3 regions of the Polaromonas sp. UC242_47 genome follow, and region 3 is predicted to be linked to each of the others. Evidence: riboswitches for the same ligand, from Rfam matches in the RefSeq annotation. Region 3 holds a riboswitch; each other region holds the start of a gene.
What was found. A riboswitch is a leader RNA that binds a small molecule or an ion and turns the genes downstream of it on or off. The one in region 3 is predicted to bind thiamine pyrophosphate.
Positions count from the first base shown of each region.

Region 1: it holds a riboswitch for thiamine pyrophosphate, as region 3 does, so the genes downstream of both, ACHMXK_RS13245 (purine-cytosine permease family protein) here and thiC (phosphomethylpyrimidine synthase ThiC) in region 3, are expected to answer to the same signal.
Region 2: it holds a riboswitch for thiamine pyrophosphate, as region 3 does, so the genes downstream of both, ACHMXK_RS04195 (long-chain fatty acid--CoA ligase) here and thiC (phosphomethylpyrimidine synthase ThiC) in region 3, are expected to answer to the same signal.

Region 1 covers NZ_JBIOAO010000001.1:2,717,401-2,720,670, reverse strand. Annotated here, with positions in the region: gene thiD (bifunctional hydroxymethylpyrimidine kinase/phosphomethylpyrimidine kinase) at 1-370, shown strand, start outside; gene ACHMXK_RS13245 (purine-cytosine permease family protein) at 379-1,686, opposite strand; TPP riboswitch at 1,737-1,845, opposite strand; gene ACHMXK_RS13240 (Bug family tripartite tricarboxylate transporter substrate binding protein) at 1,921-2,904, opposite strand; gene ACHMXK_RS13235 (Bug family tripartite tricarboxylate transporter substrate binding protein) at 2,940-3,270, opposite strand, start outside.
Region 2 covers NZ_JBIOAO010000001.1:857,394-860,663, reverse strand. Annotated here, with positions in the region: gene ACHMXK_RS04200 (acyl-CoA reductase) at 1-126, opposite strand, end outside; gene ACHMXK_RS04195 (long-chain fatty acid--CoA ligase) at 123-1,202, opposite strand; TPP riboswitch at 1,265-1,381, opposite strand; gene ACHMXK_RS04190 (AMP-dependent synthetase/ligase) at 1,522-3,270, opposite strand, start outside.
Region 3 covers NZ_JBIOAO010000001.1:3,862,329-3,865,598, reverse strand. Annotated here, with positions in the region: gene thiC (phosphomethylpyrimidine synthase ThiC) at 1-1,287, opposite strand, end outside; TPP riboswitch at 1,383-1,496, opposite strand; gene nadC (carboxylating nicotinate-nucleotide diphosphorylase) at 1,620-2,492, shown strand; gene nadA (quinolinate synthase NadA) at 2,510-3,270, shown strand, end outside.

The DNA of each region.
Region 1 (3,270 bases), 1.1 Mb from region 3:
CGAACAGGCGATGGAAACCGCGGCACGCGAACTGCTGGCCCAAGGTGCACGCGCGGTCTTGCTCAAGGGCGGGCATTTGCCGGGTGATGTTGTTAGTGATTTGCTGATCACGCAGGGCGGTGCGCCGCACTGGATGCGCGCGCCGCGTATTCACAGTGCCAACACCCATGGCACAGGTTGCACGCTGTCTTCTGCGATTGCGGCCCATCTGGCTTTGGGCCTGTCCTTGACCGAGGCCGTGGAGGCCGCGCGGGTCTATGTGCGTGGCGCGCTTGAGGCCGGGGCCGCCGTGCGTACCGGCGCGGGCAGCGGGCCGTTAAACCACAGCCACGCGCCGCAGGCTATGCGGCTTATTCCGCTGGACGCTTAGACGCTTGCTCAGGCCGTCGCGCTGACTCTGGCGGGTGTGTCGCTGGTCAATCGCGCCAGCACAAATGTCATAAGCAGCGTCGGCAGGGCGGCGCCCCAGCTGGGCGCGAGTTGCGCGCAGGCGTGGTAACAGACGATGCCTGTGAACCAGATCAGTACCGCGCTGTAGTTCACCTGCCGTTCCGTGACCAGTGAGGGCACATCTGAACGACCGGCCAGCCGTGCCAGGATCACGCCGTACAGCGGGATAAAGACCGAGCTGAGCATCAGCAAAAACGGCTCCAGGCTGTGCATGGGCAAAACCATGGCCAAGGCGGTGCAGACTATCGCCATGGTGATGCCCCAACGGCGCACACTCCAGCGGGGTTTCAGGCTGTGGCCTGCGACCGAGCCTGAGTACAGGTCACCGTAGGCGTTGTCCACCTCGTCAATCAGGATCAGGCCCAGCGCAATCAGGCCGCCTTGCGCGAGCAGCAGTGCGGCCACAAGGTCAGTGCTGGGCGTGGTGATGGCGACCAGCACACCGAGTGCGTAACACCAGATATTGGCCACGGCGTAACCCAGCCAGGTGCCGCGCAGCGCGCTTTTGCCATCACGCCCGTGACGCGCAAAGTCGGCCACCAGCGGCAGCCACGAGACCGGCATGGCAATCACCAGGTCCAGCGCGGCCAGCGTGCTCATGCCGCCTGCGCCGGGGCGGTTCCACAGGGTGGCCAGGCCTTGCGCATTGGCTTTGACGAAAAACTGCCAGGTGAGCCAGAGCAGCGAGGCGATCACCAGCGGCAAACCGTAACGGCCTATGAATTTGCGCACCAGCTTGACCATGGAGCCCGACAGCAGGGCGATCAGCACGCCACCCCACAGCAAGGTCGCGAGCAGCGGCCAGATGGCGCTGGTGAAGCTGCCGGACTGGCGCGCAATGGCCAGGGTGCCGTCGCGCATCACGACCAGCTCAAAAGTCGTCCAGCCGACGAGCTGCACGATGTTGAGCAAGACCGGCAGGCGCGCAAAGCTGCTGCCGTAGGTGGCGTGCATCAGGCCGGCGCTGGACAGGCCGCTGTCGCAGCCTATCTTCGCCGTCCAGGCCAGCAGCCCGGCGCCCAGGACGGAGCCGACAACAATGACCATGGCCGCCTGTTGGGCACCCAGTGCTGGCACCAGGTAAGCGCCAATTTGCATGACCAGCAGGCCGACGCCCAGGCTGAGCCAGAGTGCGGCGTGGTCGCGAAAGCCAAACGAGCGGTCGCTGGCGGCTTGCGGTGTGAGCGCCGTGTTGGTGTTGCCGTAAGAGGCGGAATTAGCGGGAGTCGTAGCCATCAACATTCCAATCGTTAATGGCAGGTCGGCTTGTTGGAAGCCCAGGGTCGGGCGCCTGAAACATGCTTCCCTGCGCGAGGATTACCTCAATCAGGTTCAAAGGGACTTTCTCAGTCGTGTCGCTTTTTTCAAAACAGCACAACACCCCTAGCGAATGTGCCTTGACAGGCACGAGGCGGATTATAGGAACAGGCCGCTCATTGGCCTACCCCGGGAACGGTCAGTTGTTGCTTTTTAGTCGATCTTGACGTTGGCGGTTTTGACAATGGTGCGGTACTTGCCAATTTCCGAACGGATCAGAGCACCAAACTCCGCGGGGCTGTTGCCCGCAGGCTGAAGCCCCATGGACAGGAGTTTCTCCTTGATGTCCGGCTGGGAAAGCATACGCAGCAGTTCGGCATTGAGCTTGTCGACGACGGCTTTGGGCGTGTTGCGTGGCGCGACGATGCCATACCAGGTGCCGTCCTCAAAACCGGGCAGTCCGGCCTCCGCCAGGGTGGGCACTTCCGGCAGGGCCGCCACACGTTGTGTCGACGAGACGCCGAGGGCGCGCAGCTTGCCGCTTTTCACAAAAGGCACCAGCGTGACCAGGTTGTCGAACTGCGCATCAACCACACCGCCCAGCAGGTCGGTGGTGGCGGGCGCGCTACCCTTGTACGGAATGTGACCCACGTCCACCCCGGCCGCCAGGCCAAAACTCACACCGCCCAGATGCTGGGCCGTGCCGGTGCCGCCGTTGCCTATGGTGATGCGGCCAGGCGAACGTTTGGCCAAGTCAATGAATTCGCGGGCGTTCTGCGCCGGGACCTTGGGATGGACAACCAGCAGCAAGGGCGCCTTGACCAACAGTGCCACCGGCTGGAAGTCGGTGGCCGAGTCGTAATTGAGCTTGGGATAAAGCGACGGGTTCACCGCCATGAAACCGGCCGCGGCCAGGGTCAGCGTGTAGCCATCGGCAGGTGCCTTGGCGCCGGCTTCGGCGCCTATGTTGCCGCCTGCACCGGGCCGGTTCTCCACGATGGCGGGCTGGCCCCAGGCCGTGGCCAGGTGTTGCGCCACCATGCGGCCCAGCGTGTCGGAAGCGCCGCCTGGCGGGAAGGGCACGATCACTCGCATTCCCTTGCTCGGAAAATCGGTTTGCGCCACTGCGGGCACCATCAGGCTGGCCGCGCAGGCCAGTGTCACACCTAACAAACGAGAGAAGGAAGAAAGCGTCATCGTGGGTCTCCTGAACAAGAGGTTGGTGAGCCGTGTCAATCGAGCTTGGCGCCGGAATCCTTGACGACTTTGGCCCAGTGGCTTATTTCGCGGCGGATGAACGAACCGAATTCAGCGGAAGAACTCGGCATGGGGGTGACGCCCATGCCCGCAAGTTGCGTCTGGAAGGCCGGGTCCTTGAGCGCGCGGTTCATTTCTGCGTTGAGGCGGGCGACGATGTCTGTCGGTGTTCCCTTGGGCGCCAGAAAACCAAACCAGACCGTCATGTCAAAGCCCGGCACACTTTCGGAGACGGCGGGGATGTCCTGCGCAGCGGCTGAACGCTTGAGGCTGGAGACGCCCAAAGCGCGCACGCGTCCACCCTGG
Region 2 (3,270 bases), 3.0 Mb from region 3:
TTCCGTCAGCACGGGAACCGCGACCTCCAGCGTGTCGTGTTGGCCCTCGAAGGTCAGCGTCTGCCATGCCACGTCCGCGGCCGTGAGGCCAGGCAGATAACCGGCGGTTTCGCGCAGCAAGGTCATGCCGCGGCCGCCTGCAAAAATTCCTGCACCGCCAGCGAGCAGCCCTTGGCCGCGCTGCCCTCGGCACGCCCCAGCAGCAAAAAGCCGCCGTCCACCGCCACACCCACGTCCTCGGTCAGGATGGTGGTGACGGAGTTGAAATTGGCCAGGTCGCAGTGCGCCAGAATGCCCTGCTCGCCGCGGGGCAACTCCTCGCCGCTCAAGGGTTCAACCACGCGGGTGCGAATCCAGTGTGGCCCCGATTTGACGGACGGCAACATGGCGTTGCCCGCATCGTAAAACTGCGTGCTCAACTCGGTCATGCCGTACATATTGATGCACTGGCTGGCATCGATGCCCAGCACGCCAGAGATCTGCGCATAAAAATCCGCCAGGGACAACTCGCGCGACTGGCCCTTGAAGCCGCCGGTGTCCAGCACGCGACTGCCCGGCGGCAACACAAAGGTTTTGCCCAGGCGTTGCAACTCATCCAGCAGGTGCACAAAGCTGTAACTCGCCCCCAGCAGCGCATAAGGCTCGCCGCTCTGCTGCGCGTGTTCCAGCTCGGTGATCACGCGCGTAAAGTCCAGCCCCTGCTGCGTCAGCAGGTAGTGGCTGCCGTCCGCGCCAAACTCCCGCAGCGCCAGCGCCAGGTAGTGGGCCAGCGATGAATTCGGCAACAGGCTTTCGTCCGGAAACAGAATGCCCATGCGAAGTTTCTCGCACCTCCCCATGAAGCGCTGGCGGAAGTTGCGGATCATCGACGCGTCATACACCGCCAGTGTCGGGTGGTGGTGTTTGCCCTTGACCTCGGCCTGCGTGGTGCCGCTGGTCATGAAGGTGCGCTCGGCCTGCTCCGGCGGCACACAGCTCAGGGTCAGCGCCTTGAACGCGCTGATGGGCACCGCCGGAATGTCGCGCCAGCTTTTCACGGTGCGCACGGTTTTGCCGCGTTGCTGGCAAAAACGCTGGAAAGGCAGGTTGTTCTGGTATTGGTGGGCGAACAGCGCGAGGGCCTGCCGGTCAAATACGTCCTCGGACGGGTGGTCGGCGGCGATGTAGGCCTGCAGCTCAGCGATCAAAGGAGAAGAAGCCATTCGTCACACTTTCGGTTGCCTGTTGAAAAACAAGTGCTCCGAAAGATGTGCCACGCCCACTGGGGGTGTCTGGCAGCTCTCCTTACGTCGGTATGAACCGATTCAAGTTCGCGGGTTTGGTTCTGACCATCTCAGCCACCCTTGCTGTCACCAGCAAGGCTGCACCCCGGAGCAGTTCAAATTCTAGCGGAATGCGGGCAGCGGATGACCGCGTGGCATGCATCGCTACTCTATTGATAGCTGCTTGCGCCCACCGAATAAGGGCTAGAGGCTTAAAACGATTGTAAAAAGTAGCCGCAAACACGCCTGACCGAGAACCCTAGTGGTACAGCGCCTCGATCTCGGCCGCGTAGGTTTTGTAGATGCTGGAGCGCCGTACCTTCATGGTGGCGGTCACTTCGCCATCGTCGTGGTCCAGTTCCTTGGTCAGCAAATGGAACTTGCGGATTTGCGACACCTGGGCCAGGCGCTGGTTGCCCTCGCCAATCGCGGTGTCAATCAGCTGCCGCACTTGCGGCAACTCAACCAGCGAGCGAAAGTGGGTGAAGGCGATACGCTGCGCCTCGGCCCATTTCCCCACGGTCTCGTAATCGATCATCACCAGCGCGGCTACAAACTTGCGGCCTTCGGCCACGATCACACACTCCTTGATGTAAGGGCTGCCCTTCATGGTGTTTTCGATTTCGGACGGCGTGAGGTTTTTGCCGCCGGCGGTGATCATGATGTCTTTCAGGCGGTCCACAATCTTGAGCTGGCCGCGCTCCTCGCGCACCACGTCGCCGGTGTGCAGCCAGCCCTTGCGAATGCTGTCGGCCGTGGCCTCGGGATTTTTGTAATAACCGGCAAACACCATGTCGCCGCGCAACAGCAACTCGCCGGTCTCGGCAAGCCGGTGCTCCACGCCCAAGATAGGTATGCCCACGGTACCGATCAGCACATCACGCGGGTCGTGGCCCAGGACCATGCCGGTGGATTCGGTCAGGCCGTAAACCTCGATCAGCGGTACACCCAGCACGCGAAAAAAGCGCACCACGTCGGGCGGAATCGGCGCGGCACCGGTCAGGGCAATTTGCACCTTGCGCAGGCCTATGAAGTTTTGCAGCGCGCGAAATATCGCCCAGTAGCTGGCACCGAAGGTCAACCTGTCGGCCAGACTCCAGGCGCTGCGCGGCTTCTCGGCCAGAGGCTGGCAGGCGGCATAAGCCCTGTCGAACAGTTTGCGGCGCAGGCCGCCGGTTTCCTGCAGCTTGATGCTGATGCTGGCGTGTAATTTTTCCCAGATACGCGGCACGCCCAGGAACAAGGTCGGGGCAATCTCCCGCAGATCTTCCTGCACCGTGCGTATGGATTCACCAAAATGAACCTGCGCACCGGTGTACACGGGCACAAAGCTGGTCAACATCTGTTCGGCCACATGGCACAGCGGCAGGTAGGACAGGTGCGTGGTCCGGTCCGTGATGCCCAGGCGCTCGATGATGCCGGGCACCACGCCGCGGATATTGCGGTAGGAAATCATCGCCCCCTTGGGTTTGCCCGTGGAGCCCGAGGTGTAAATCATCAGGCCGATGTCGTCCAGCTTCTGGCGCGCCATGGCGGCGTCGATTTGCGTAGTTTGGCCGACCGCAGCGCCGGCTTTTTCGACCTCGTCAAAGCTCACGATCAGGCCACGCAGCTCGGGTGCAAAGCTGCGCAAGCCCTTGGTTTCCATGACCACAATCTTGCGCAGGCGCGGCAACTGGTCACGAGCTTCGAGCACCTTGTCGGTCTGCTCCTGGTCTTCGCAGACCATGATTTCAATGTCGGCGTGGGCGACCACATAAGCCACCTCGGGCGACGGGCTGGTGGGGTAGACGCCCACCGCCACCGCACCTATCAGGCCCGCGCCCATTTGCGCCAGCACCCATTCAATGCGGTTCTCGGACAACACACCCACATGGCCGCCCTCGGACAGGCCCAGGCCACGCAGGCCCAGGCCGAAGTGGCTGGCGCGCCGGTAATAGGAGGACCAGGTGAAAGGCTTCCAGATGCCAAAGTCTTTTTGCCGGATGGCGATGCGCTCGGGCATGGT
Region 3 (3,270 bases):
TTCGATCATGGTCTGCACGTCGTGTTTCCAGGCGATTTGGGTCAACTCGCCCAGGGTGCGCAACTCGGCAAACTGGGCTTCGTCGTTGGCGTCAGCGCCCGAACCGGGGCGCAGACCGTCACCCAGCGAAAAGCTCACGTCGTAGGCTTTCATGATCTCGCAAATCTCTTCGAAGTGCGTGTACAGAAAGTTTTCCTTGTGGTGGGAAATACACCACTTGGCCAGGATGGAGCCGCCACGCGAAACAATGCCGGTGCGGCGTTTGGCCGTCATGGGGATAAAGGGCAAACGTACGCCGGCGTGGATGGTGAAATAGTCCACACCTTGTTCGGCCTGTTCGATCAAGGTGTCGCGGTAAATCTCCCACGTGAGGTCTTCGGCGATGCCACCGACCTTTTCCAGCGCCTGGTAAATCGGCACCGTGCCTATGGGCACCGGCGAGTTACGGATGATCCAGTCGCGTGTGGTGTGAATGTTTTTGCCGGTCGACAAATCCATCACGTTGTCAGCGCCCCAGCGAATCGCCCAGACCAGCTTTTCCACTTCCTCTTCTATGCTGGAGGTCACCGCCGAGTTACCGATGTTGGCATTGATCTTCACCAGGAAGTTGCGGCCAATGATCATGGGCTCGACTTCGGGGTGGTTGATATTGGCCGGGATGATGGCGCGGCCGCGCGCGACTTCATCACGCACAAACTCGGGCGTCACAAACGCGGGCAGCTGCGCGCCCATGGGATTGCCGCGTACGCGGCTAGCCCGTTCGGCGTCATCCAGGTACTCGGCCATCCACTCGCGTTGGGTGTTTTCACGCAGCGCGATGTATTCCATCTCGGGGGTGATGATGCCGCGGCGCGCGTAATGCATCTGGCTGACGTTGGCGCCGGCCTTGGCACGGCGTGGTGTGCGTTGCAAACCGGCCGCCTGGGCACGCAGGGCGGCGATGCGCTGAGCTTCCGGATCCGCGGGATCGGTGCGGTCTTCCCGACGCGTGCCATCGTCAACGGCCTGGGCTGTGCGGCCGGTGTAAATTTCCGTGTCGCCGCGTGCGGCAATCCAGGGTGCGCGCAAGGCCTGGAGCCCGCGGCGCACGTCGATGTCGGCGGCTGGATCGGTGTAGGGCCCGGAGGTGTCGTAAAGCGTGGCGGATTCGCCGTTGCTCAGGCTGACTTCGCGCATGGGCACCCGCAGGTCGGGGTGGCGCTGGCCGGGCACGTAAATCTTGCGTGACGCGGGAAAAGGCTCACGTGTCAGGGACAGCAACTGGGCGAATTGATCAGGCGTGTTCATCGGGGCATCCTTGTGGTGTGTTGAAACACAAAATGCTCCGAAGGTGTGGCCAAAACCAGCCGGGTGGTTTTGATCGTTGACGGGCAAGCGGAGGTCCGCTTGCTGTCAGCTCTTCTTACGTCGGTACGAACCGATTCAAGTTCACGGGTTTGGCCTGGCCATCTCAGCGGCTCGACCACAATGGTCGGGCAGCACCCCGGAGCCATTGCATTCTAGTACAGGCGTTGTCGCTGCTTAAACCCCTTTTGTGACGTGCGGATAAGGTGCCAACCAGAATAGGGGCTGCGAAGCCGCTATGCTTGCCGCCAAGATTTCCTTCCCACCATGAACCCATGAATGCCTTGTTTGATTTTTCCACCGCCAGTGTGGCTGTCCTTGCACTGGCCGATGTTGAGCGTGCGCTGACCGAAGACATCGGGGCCGGCGACCTGACCGCCGGTCTGATTGATCCCGCGCGGCGCAGCCACGCCCGTGTGCTGGCGCGCGAAGCCGCGGTGATTTGCGGCCTGCCCTGGGTGGAGGCGACGCTGCAGCGGCTGGACCCGCAGGCCGAACTGGTCTGGCATGTGCGCGATGGCCAGCGCTGCGAGGCCAACCAGGTCATCCTGGAGATCAAAGGTTTGTCCCGCGCACTGCTGAGTGCCGAGCGGACCCTGCTCAATTTTTTACAATTGCTGAGCGCGGTGGCGACACAAACCGCGGTGTACGTCCAGGCCGCGCACGCTGTGCCGGGTAACCGCGCCAGCATTGTGGACACCCGCAAAACCCTGCCGGGCCTGCGGCTGGCGCAGAAATACGCCGTGCGTTGCGGCGGTGGGGTTAATCACCGCATCGGCCTGTACGACGCCGTGCTGATCAAGGAAAATCACATTGCAGCGGCCGGCGGCATCCATGCCGTGTTGCAGCGCACCGCCGAGGTGGCGGGCCGCGCGACCTTTGTCGAGATCGAGGTGGAGACCCTGGCTCAGTTGCGGGAAGCCCTGGAGGCCGGCGCCCGCATGATTCTGCTGGACAACATGGACCTGGCCCAGTTGCGTGAGGCGGTGCAGATCACGGCCGGGCGGGCGATTCTGGAAGTTTCGGGCGGTGTGAGCCTGGACACCGTGGCCGGCATTGCCGCCACCGGGGTGGACCGCATCTCGATCGGGGCTTTGACCAAAGATATCAAGGCGATTGATTTTTCCATGCGTTTTGCGCAACTGTGAGCACCATGACACCCGTGATGAATGACGTATCCACCCCGGTTCAACCGCTGGTCCGCATCGACTACGAACAGCCGGCGTGCCCGACACGTCACGCCTGGGCGCGGGTGCCGGTGGAGCCGGCGCCCGATGAACGTGCGGCCCTGAAAGACCAGATCCGCCGCCTGCTGAAAGAACGCAACGCGGTCATGGTGTCGCACTATTACGTGCACCCGGACCTGCAGGACCTGGCCGAAGAAACCGGCGGCCTGGTCAGTGACTCGCTGGAAATGGCGCGTTTTGGCCGGGACCACGCGGCGCGCACGCTGGTGGTGTCGGGTGTGCGTTTCATGGGCGAAACCGCGAAAATTCTTTCGCCCGAAAAAACCGTGCTGATGCCCGACCTGGAGGCGACCTGCTCGCTGGACCTGGGCTGCCCGGTGGACGCGTTCAGCGCATTTTGTGATGCGCATCCGGACCGCACCGTGGTGGTGTATGCCAACACCAGCGCCGCCGTGAAGGCGCGCGCCGACTGGCTGGTGACGTCGAGCTGCGCGCTGGACATTGTGCGGGCGCTGAAAGAGCAGGGCCAGAAAATTCTCTGGGCGCCCGACAAACACCTGGGCAGCTACATCCAGCGCGAAACCGGCGCCGACATGTTGATGTGGAACGGCAGCTGCATCGTGCACGACGAGTTCAAGGCCTTTGAACTGGAGGTGCTCAAAAAAGAACACCCGAAGGCCAGGGTGCTGGTCCACCCCGAATCACCGGCCGATGTGATTGCGCTGGCCGATGCCGTGGG